3 regions of the Brevibacterium zhoupengii genome follow, and region 2 is predicted to be linked to each of the others. Evidence: riboswitches for the same ligand, from Rfam matches in the RefSeq annotation. Region 2 holds a riboswitch; each other region holds the start of a gene.

Region 1 (3,272 bases), 1.0 Mb from region 2:
CTCACCGGCAATGAACTCAGCGATCCGGTCCGCGGCAGCTGTACGCCCAGCCGTGCGCTCGCCGTCTTCGACGTTCGGGTTGTAGTTCGTGTTGGTGTTGATGTCGTAGACGACCTGGCGACCATCGGCGGTCTCGATGAACTCAATGCCTGCGATGTCGATGCGCAGTTCGCTCAGAAGCGCCTCCAACCGGCCGATGAGGGGCGTCTGCGCGGTGATGTCCTCACGCAGGGCGAACGGGTCGACCGGTGCGGCAGAAGCGCCAGGGATCTCGCACGCTTCGGCGGGGCACAATTCGAAGGACCCATCGGAGACGTCGACTCGAACCGCATAGTGGAACCGGCCGCCGATGAACTCGGCACGAGTGACAAACGGCTGCGCCGGCTGCACATACTCCTGGACCAGTGTGATCCCGTCGATCGGCTCGTTCGCACCACCGGGAGCGAAGTCGCTCGCAGCCTCGTCAAGCTCGGCATGGGACTGAAAAAGGCGCACGCCGAGACCCTTGCCGCCCTGGTTGTGTTTGGTGATGAAGGGCGGGTTGAAGTCGCGTGCAGCAGTGGACAATGCTGCGCTGCCGAAGACCGCAGAGGTGCGGGGCGTGTCGAAGCCGCGAGCGGCAAGCTCACGGTGCTGGCGAATTTTGCTCACCTCAAGCTCGTAGACGTCGGCGCCGTTGATGACGGTGCGCCCAGCGACCTGGAGCCAAGCGAGCACCGCACGTCCGTAGTCCTTGACATGCGGATCCGTGCGAGTGTGCGCCGAGGCAGACAGCCGCGACCAGAACAGGCCCTGCGGCGGCTCCGTCGTGAGATCGATCGAGACATCAGGCAGCAGCCACTCAACGAAATTGACACCTGATCGCTCGAGGGCCTGGGCAAAGGGAGCGATCCATTCCGGATTGTCATGGATGATGTAGACTGCCGGATCGTCCGTTACGGGAAGCAGCTGTGTGCTCATCTGTATTACCTCGCATCCTCCAGCGACGGCGAAGGGTGACTGGATGCACCCGCACACCTGTTCTGCTCAACAATCCTAATCCGAGCGACCTCGTTTATGCGAGGGACGCAGAATGTGAACCGAGCGCTCCAGCTTCACCGGGTTTCGTTCTTAGCGTACGCCTCGTCGAAGAAGGCCAGTTCGAGGTCGACCGCACGGTGCCAGATGTGAGCCAGTCGGCATCGCGCCGCGCTGGATTCTGTGTCCTCGCCAGTTGGGAAGACTCGCTCGAGTTCGTCGATGAGGAACTGCACCCAGGCCCGGAAATCCTCACCACGGTGCAGGTCGATCCACCCGGAATGCACCCGGCGTGGAGGCATAGGATCCGAGCGCTCGCCCCAATCGAGGTAGAGCCATTCGGCGATGACGAGCACGACCAGCAGTTCTGCGTAGGAGGCCGAGTCGACGGCTTCGTCCATGAGGTCACGGAAGCCCTCAGTCGGCTCAGCCAGCTGGGGGTCAGCGTAGTCGGTCGCAGGGACACCCACCTCGGTGAAGGCCATGAGGAAGTACGAATCCTCGTCGGCTTCAAGGAACCCGAGCTGTTTGGCGAACCGCAGCTTCGGCCCTACGGCATCGCCGTGAGCGACACATGCGCCGAGCATCGAGAGAAATGATTCGAAGAACTGGTAGTCCTGGATCAGGTACTTTCTCATCACGGAATCGTCGACCGTGCCGGCAATCAGTTCGGTGATGAATCTGTGCCCGACTGCAGCCTCCCAAGCGGAAGACGCCTCCGCTCTCAGCGCCGCAACCGGCCCTCCTGGGGTCAGCCGAATGCTGCTGATCGTGTGTTTCGTGTCGATATCGCTCATCGGTGTCACACCTCACTTCCTCCGCCGGTGTTTACCGGATCAGGTTCGAAGGGTCTGCTTGCGCACTCTCAGCGCCTGTCTCCTGGCGCTCCCCTGTGGTGTTTCGAGCCTAGCATCGGTGTGTCTGCGGGCACTTCGGACCGGGCGTAGCGAACAGCAAGCCTTCCTGCCTGCTCTATTCACCGTGTCACCGGCGACGCGTAGACTTCGACCATGGCTATCGCAAAGCAGCCCGTCATCGTCATCGATGCTCCCGACGCCGGTGAACTCGCGGAATTCTATGGAAAACTCCTCGACTGGCAGGTCAGAGTCGATGACGACGGCACCTGGGCAGAGATCACATCCGAATCCTGGCCCCCGATCTGCTTCCAACAGGTCGAGGATTATCACGCACCCAGCTGGCCGGGGCAGTCCCACCCGCAGCAGATGCACATCGACGTCGTCGTCGATGACCTTGATGTCTCCGAGACCGCCGTGGTCGAACTCGGTGCAGGGAAGGCTGTCGACCAGCCGGGTGAGACCTTCCGCGTCTTCCTCGATCCAGCAGGTCACCCGTTCTGCCTCGTCCTGAACTGACGTTCTCACCAGCAGCCACGAGCTGAGTCGAGACTAGAGTGATCACATGCGCGTGATCACCTCTTTCGACGACCTCGATCCGGTTCCGTGGGCCAATGGGGCAGGGGAGACGACTGAGCTCGTCTCACTCATCAAGTCCCAGAAACTGACCCCGGATCTTCGACGCTGGCGCCTGAGCATCGCGCGACTGGACCGTGAGGCCGAGTTCTCGCCGCTGCCGGGCTTGGCGCGCACCTTCCTTCCCATAGGCGCCGAGGTGACCCTTGAAATAGACGGACAGATGCACTCGGTGACGCCGGCAGCACCGGTGAGATTCCGTGGGGCGCAGAACGTCTCCCTCGTCGGATTGGACGAGCCGTGCTTCGCGCTCAATCTCATGGTCGAGACAGTTGGCCGAGCCGGCTCGGAACAAAATGCCCTACAGGTGTCGACGCAATTCACCGGTTCAGGGCTATTCGCAGTCACCTTGGAACCGGGCCCCGGATACCCGAGATTCCAGCTGCTGGAACTCGAGACGATGGACGTGTTTCCGGACCACCTCGGCGTGGCCATTCTGCACTGAGAAATAAGGTGTCGCAGACACCGATTCCGGACCTGCGAATATCCTGCAAAGCGCCTGTCCCGTGCGTCACACAGGTCGGTATCATCGCAGGTCAGCGACCATAGAGTTGCCGTCTTCTCACAGTGTTGTCCCAGCCTTCGTAGGGAAGGGTCAGGAACCCCGAAAACAGCCAGCCGATACTGGACTCAGAGGCCAGTCATCGGAGGTAATTTGGTGTCGAATCAGCATGAGTCAGGCAGACCGAATGAGCAAGAAGGCACAGCAGCCGCGCAGGCGTCTCAGACCCTGCCTCTGATCACCGAAGAACTCGCCGCCGCACA
Region 2 (3,272 bases):
GTGCGAATGCCCTCCGGCGGCCATGATCGCCCCGACGGGTGCCCGGAACAGGCAGGTGACGACCCCGGCAGCGGCGATGAAGATCCACTTCTCCCACAGGGCGTCCGTGATGTTGTCCAGAATCTGCAGCTTAAAGCCGGGTACATCGAGGGCCTGGGCAATGGAATCCGGGACGCCTGTTCCATCGAGGTCGCCGATGGTCATAACCGCGAGGTCCGTCATCTGGTGGATCGCGCCGTCCTTGATCGTCCCGACGATCTTGACCAGACCGCCCAACACCTGGCCGGGGAACTCCTCGACCAATCGCTCGATCTGAGCCATACCGTTGAGGAACGGAATGATGAGGGTGTCCTCCCCCACTGCAGGTCTGATGTCGTCGATGATCGACTCCAGACCGTTGGCCTTGACCGCGACGATCACCAGGTCGAAAGGCGTCGAACTCGAGCCGTTGGCAGTGGCGGAATCGCCGGGTGCCAAATGCGCAGCTGACGGATCAGTCTGGGCGAGCTCGGCTGCGGTGAGGACGGGGATATGGTTCGTCCGGTCCTCACCGGGGTCAACGAATCGCAGACCGTTGGCACGCATCGTCTGTGCTCGGGCTTCGCGGACGAGGAACGTGACATCGCGTCCTGCTTCGAACAGACGGGTTCCGAACGCTCCGCCGGTTGCGCCGGCTCCTGCGATGAGTATCTTCACTGTGTGCTCTCCCATGTCAGATGGATTCCGTGGCTTCTGCGTTGCGCACTGTCACAATGCCTGTTTGAGTTCCGCGGCCGCAGCCGCAGGGTCATCTGCTGCGGTCACCGCGCGGACGACGACAATGCGCTGTGCACCGGTGGCCTGTACTTCCGCCAGTCGCTCACCAGCGGAGATCCCACCGATCGCAAACCAGGGTTTGGCTGCGCTGGAGGCGAGCGCACGCAGGGGTTCGACTCCGATGGCGGCCCGGCCGGGTTTGGTGGGGGTCTCCCACACGGGACCGAGACAGAAATAGTCGATCTCGGGGTCCGCCTCGGCGGCGTGGGCCTGTTCGATGGAGTGTGTCGAGCGGCCCAGGATCACGTCGGGGCCGAGGACCGTGCGTGCCTGTTCGCTGGTGAGGTCGCCCTGACCGATGTGGAAGACGTCGGCGCCGACGATGAGGGCCACATCAGCACGGTCGTTGACGGAGAACAGCTTTCCGTGCCGGTGGGCTGCCTCCCTGAGGACTTCGAGTGCTTCGATCTCGGCTCGGGCTTCCAGGCCCTTGTCGCGCAGCTGGATGATGTCGACGCCACCGGCATAGGCGGCATCAAGGAATTCGGGGAGATCGCCCTGCGCGCTGCGGGAATCGGTGCAGACATAGAGCCTGGACCCGCGAAGCCGGGCGAGTCGTGTGGCTCTGTCTGTGTCGTGGACTGCGGCGTCCATTGTCATATCTGCGGCCATGCTCCTAGAGTAGAGGAGTTCGCGGGAGCCTCATAAAGGGGCTGAGAGGGCTTTGTGCCGACCGTTCAACCTGATGCGGATCATGCCGCCGGAGGGAGAAGCACGTGCACGTCATTGTTGTGGGAGCCGGGATCATCGGCTTGTCAACTGCCTGGAATCTGCGCCGTCGCGGCGTCAGCGTCACCATCGTCGATCCGGCTCCCGCCATGGGTGCCTCCCATGCTGCGGCGGGGATGCTGGCCCCGGCCGCCGAGGTGGTGTGGGGGCAGTCTCCCCTGTACCCCCTGATGCGTGCCTCGGCAGACTTGTACCCGGACTTCGCCGCCGAGCTGGCTGCCGCCTCCGGTCATGATCTGGGGTACTCGAGCGCCGAAACCTTCGTGTGCGCCGGTGACCGTGCCGATCTCGCTTCGCTGCGTGAGCTCATCGACCTGCAGCGAGCAGCCGGTTTCGACGTCTCCCTCGTTCCCGGGTCAAGGGCCAGGGATCTGGAACCGGCGCTCTCACCCGGGGTAAGCGGAGCTGTCACGATCCCCGGGGACCATTCGATCGATCCCCGCCGAGTCACCGGCGCACTGCTGGCCATCCTCGGCAACGCCGTTGTCCGTGCCCGAGTGACCGGTCTGCTCACTCAGGCGGGCCGGACCATCGGTGTCGAACTTGAAGATGGGACGAGGCTCAAGGCCGATCAGGTCGTCGTGACCGCCGGCGGCTCCTGCAACGACATCTCCGGAGTTCCCGCGCTGCCCCTGCGCCAGGTCTGGGGCGAGGTGATCAGACTGCGGGCGCCCGAGACTCTGGCCCCGCTTCTCACACGTACGATCCGTGGACTGGTCAAGGGTCGTCCCGTCTACGTCGTGCCTCGACCCGACGGTGAACTCGTCCTCGGTGCCACGAGTCGTGAAGACGGTCGCTCCGGGATCAACGCCGGCGGCGTCCACCAGCTGCTGCGCGACGCCGAACGTCTCGTCCCTGCCATCCTCGAGGCCCAGATCACCGACATCACCACCCGCGCCAGGCCGGGCTCACCCGACGACGTGCCGATCATCGGGCGCATCGACCCCGGCTGTGTGGTGTCCACCGGGTTCTTCCGGCACGGCATCCTCCTCGCCCCGCTGGGTGCGAGCCTCACCGTCGACCTTGCGTGCGGGAGCGAAACCTTGGCGGGGCCGCCGGGGACACTCGCCGCGGTGGCACCTGCCCGGTTCACCGAAGCCGCTCAGGCTCAGCACCTCACTCCTGCTCACGACCTCACCCCTGCGCAGCACCTCCAGACCACACCGACCGAAAAGTTTCAGCAACCGACAGGGAGCCAACTGTGACCGACACGATCAGCATCACGCTCAACGGCGAGCGCCATGAACTCGCCCGACCCACCACGGCCAGGGACCTCGTCTCCGGCCTCGTCGACAAGGACATCACCGTCGATGGCACACCCGTCGACGGCAGTCGTCTGGGCATCGCGCTCGCCGTCGACGGTGAGGTGATCAGGCGCGGGAAGTGGTCTGAGTTCACCTTGGCCGAGGGGCACAATGTCGACATCGTCACCGCTGTGCAGGGAGGCTGACATGAGTTGGAACGTCGACGAGGTGACCCTGAACTCCCGACTGGTCATGGGCACCGGTGGTGCCAGTTCACTGAGCATCCTCGAACAGGCTCTGGAAGCCTCGGGCACCGAACTGACTACTGTGGCGCTGCGCCGCTATGACGGGACGGCCCGGGACTCGGTGTTCGCCCTGCTCAACCGTATGGGCATCCGCATCCTGCCCAACACCGCCGGATGCTATACGGCCCGTGATGCTGTGCTGACTGCCCAACTGGCCCGGGAGGCTCTCGAGACGAAC
Region 3 (3,272 bases), 1.3 Mb from region 2:
CCTCCGCATCTCCGTCACCGAATGTCGCACGCCCGTCACCGAATTCCGTGAGCAGCTCTTCGGCTGCGGCACGCGGGTCTTCGGCGCGGCAGATGGCCGAGACCACACAGATGCCGATTAGGCCCCGTCCGCGCAGTTCGGCGGCACGAGCGGTGCTGATCCCTCCGATGGCGACCGCGGGAAGTCCCGCTTCACCCACAAGCTCGCCGAGGCGGTCGGGCCCGATTCCGTCGGGTGCGTCGGTCTTCGTCGTGGTGTCGTAGACGGGCCCGATGCCGACGAGGTCGACGACTCCCGATGCCCGGGCTGCAGCGAATTCGGCATAGTTGGCCGCAGACAGACCAATGAGGGGTTCGGGGCCGAGGAGATCGCGTACCTGCTCGACAGGTGTGTCTGACTGTCCGACGTGGATGTGGACTTCTTCTCCCTCGGCGAGGAGACGCTGGGCGACCGCGACTCGGTCGTTGAGGACGATGGGCACGCGGCGCTTTGTCTCTACCGTCGCGCTGTCGGCCACTGCACTGTCGACGGCTGCGATGACCTCGCGAGTCAACGTGTAGAACGCATCGTCGTCGATGTCCTTGTCGCGGACCTGGACGATCCCCACTCCCCCGGCCACTGCCTCGCGGACAGTTTCGGCGACGCTGCGTCCAGCTTCCCGGCACTGCGCCGAGTCCGTGACGAGGTAGAGGCGGGCGTCGATCCCGGCCAGACGAGAGTTGGCTTCGCTCATGACTGTGATCCTTCACCGACGCTGGCTTCAACCGCGCCGGCCTCGATCGTGCCTGCCTCAACTTGTGCGCCCGCCAACTGTTCGGCGGTCAGCGTGTGCAGCGCGTCGAGGAAGTTCACCGAATAGCTGCCGGGTCCGTTCGCGCCGGTTGCAGCGGCGTCACCGGCGACCTTGAAGTGAGCGTGGGCGGCGACCACAGCCTCGAACCTCGCCGAGGCGGTCGTTGCGCCCACGAGGTATGCGGCGGTGACTGCACCGAGAGAGCAGCCGGTGCCGATGACAAGCGGCATATAGGAGTGTCCCCCATCAAGGCGGGCGACATGGTCGACCCCGTCGATGTGAGCGACGATCGCGTCTTTGGGGCCCGAGATCGCGACGATCGAGCCGGTAGATCTTGCCAACTCGACGGCTCCAGGAATCACGGCATCAACCTCGTCGGTGGAGTCCACTCCCCGACCACCCAGGCCCACTCCGGCCAGTGCCGCGATCTCGGAGGCGTTGCCACGGATGGCAGTGGGTGAAGAGTTCGCCGCGCGACGGATTCGTGTGGTGCGGAAGTCGACGGCTCCGATGCTCACCGGGTCGAGGACCCAGGGCTTGGAGTCTTCGTTGGCTGCGTCGATGGCGGCGTCGGCGGCAAGGAACTGCTGATTCGTGGCGGTGCCGAAGTTGACCAGCAGTCCGCTGGCGATGCGCGTGAACTGTGCGGCATCGGCATCGTGGTCGAGCATCGCCGGTGCGGCGCCGATGGCCAGGAGCACGTTGGCGCTGAACTGCTGCACCACTGTGTTCGTGATGCATTGGATAAGTGGATTGCTCGCACGCAGTCGTGCATTGGCAGAACGCAGGTCGAAGTCAACCATGACGATCCCTTCGCTAGTATGGCCCAGATCAGGTTCGATGGGTGTTCTCTCAGCCTCACGCGATCAACGTCAGGCACCCCATGTCATTGCCCACGACTGTATCAGCACGGCTGAGGCTGGGCGAAGCGGCGGCCCGAAGAAGGCCAGGCGGGAACCCGAGACAGGCGAACCAGACCCCGGGCCCGCCTCGGCGCCCGCATGCCAACACATCGAGCGGACCACTTATCATCCAGAGCACCAGCTGTAACCGGTACTTTCGACGCTAAGTGGTCCGCTCGATGAGTTTGCTGGGTCATACCTCGAGAGCTTGCTGAGCAAGAGGGCGACCCTCGCTGACCGCGAACGCAGCTAACCGCGAGCGCAACTCGCCGCGAACGCAGCTAGCCCCGCCCGACGTAGCGCTGTCCGCGACGGCTCAGGGCGTCGATGACGACAGCTGTGAGCAGGACGAGCGCGGTGATGATCTGCTGCGCATCAGAGTTGAAGCCGATGAGGTAGAGACCGTTGTTGATCGCCCCGACGACCAGCGCACCGAGCACCGCAGCCCAGGCCGTGCCGCGACCGCCGAAGAGCGAAGTGCCGCCGATGACCGCTGCGGCGATCGCATTGAGCAGGTCCTGCGTGCTCACCAGCGTCGATCCCGCGTTGGTCGTCACACCGGTCTTGATGAAGCCGAACAATGCGGCCAGCACACCGGCGGCCATGAACACGCTGACGCGCACCCATGTCACGCGGATGCCGGCACGCCTGGCGGCTTCGACCTTGCCGCCGACCGCGTAGATCGAGCGACCGTACTTGGTCTTGCGCAGCACCAGATCGATGACGATTGCGATGACGATCATGAGGAAGAACGGCATCGCCAGACCGAAGTCCTGGTTGACCAGAATGAGGAAGCCGAAGACGACGACGGTGAGGATGACGATGCGCACGATCACCGAGGTCCAGCTCGGGCTGTCGAGTCCCTCGTTGTGACGGCGCAGCTTCGAGTAGATGATCCCGGCGCCGAAGCCGATGACGGCGACTGCCCCGAATACGTAGGCCCAGATCGCCGGGAAGTAGAAGCTCGCAAAGTCGAAGGCGAAGGTGTCGGCCATCGACAGGTTCTTCTGCACACCCAGAGTTGTCAAGGTCAGCCCGGTGAACGCAAGTAGTCCTGCCAGAGTGACCACGAAGGCCGGGATTCCGACCACCGCGAAGAACCAGCCCTGGATCGCTCCGACGACGAGGCCCAACACCAGCATGATGACCAGTGCGATCAAGGGCGGAACCCCTTGCCTGACGACCAGCACGCCCAGCAGCGAGGCGGAGAGTCCACCCAGCTGCGCCAGCGACAGGTCGATCTCGCCGAGGAGCAGGATGAGGTTGATGCCCAACGCCAGGATCGCCAGGAACGCGACCTGCGTGGACAGGTTGACCAGGTTGGCCGGTGAGATGAACTTGCTGTTCGCCGATTGGAAGACGATGACGATGACGATGAGCGCCAGAATCACGGGGAAGGAGCCGAGCTGGCCCTCCTTGACTCGACGCACAAATGTCGCGAAGAACCCCTCGCTCGAAATGCGTTCGTCGGTGATGAACGAGTTGCGGGTCATCGGCGCTCACCCCTCCGGGTCGCTCGCTGAGTCACGACATTGTCGTTGGCTCCCGTGATCGCGGCGACCAGCACATCCGTACGC

What was found. Region 2 has a riboswitch for thiamine pyrophosphate ahead of thiO (glycine oxidase ThiO). Riboswitches for the same ligand answer to the same signal wherever they lie in the genome.
Region 1: it holds a riboswitch for thiamine pyrophosphate, as region 2 does, so the genes downstream of both, LQ788_RS04120 (TenA family protein) here and thiO (glycine oxidase ThiO) in region 2, are expected to answer to the same signal.
Region 3: it holds a riboswitch for thiamine pyrophosphate, as region 2 does, so the genes downstream of both, thiM (hydroxyethylthiazole kinase) here and thiO (glycine oxidase ThiO) in region 2, are expected to answer to the same signal.

What each region holds. Positions count from the first base shown of each region.
Region 1 is NZ_CP088298.1:925,952-929,223, forward strand. Features, by position in the region: gene LQ788_RS04115 (ATP-grasp domain-containing protein) at 1-960, opposite strand, end outside; gene LQ788_RS04120 (TenA family protein) at 1,095-1,814, opposite strand; TPP riboswitch at 1,814-1,919, opposite strand; gene LQ788_RS04125 (VOC family protein) at 2,028-2,390, shown strand; gene LQ788_RS04130 (HutD family protein) at 2,437-2,952, shown strand; gene LQ788_RS04135 (hypothetical protein) at 3,166-3,272, shown strand, end outside.
Region 2 is NZ_CP088298.1:1,939,496-1,942,767, reverse strand. Features, by position in the region: gene LQ788_RS08805 (2-dehydropantoate 2-reductase) at 1-711, opposite strand, end outside; gene thiE (thiamine phosphate synthase) at 748-1,416, opposite strand; TPP riboswitch at 1,440-1,542, shown strand; gene thiO (glycine oxidase ThiO) at 1,533-2,750, shown strand; gene thiS (sulfur carrier protein ThiS) at 2,747-2,995, shown strand; gene LQ788_RS08785 (thiazole synthase) at 2,997-3,272, shown strand, end outside.
Region 3 is NZ_CP088298.1:3,288,471-3,291,742, forward strand. Features, by position in the region: gene thiE (thiamine phosphate synthase) at 1-733, opposite strand, end outside; gene thiM (hydroxyethylthiazole kinase) at 730-1,596, opposite strand; TPP riboswitch at 1,584-1,687, opposite strand; gene LQ788_RS14975 (sugar ABC transporter permease) at 1,977-3,188, opposite strand; gene LQ788_RS14980 (ATP-binding cassette domain-containing protein) at 3,185-3,272, opposite strand, start outside.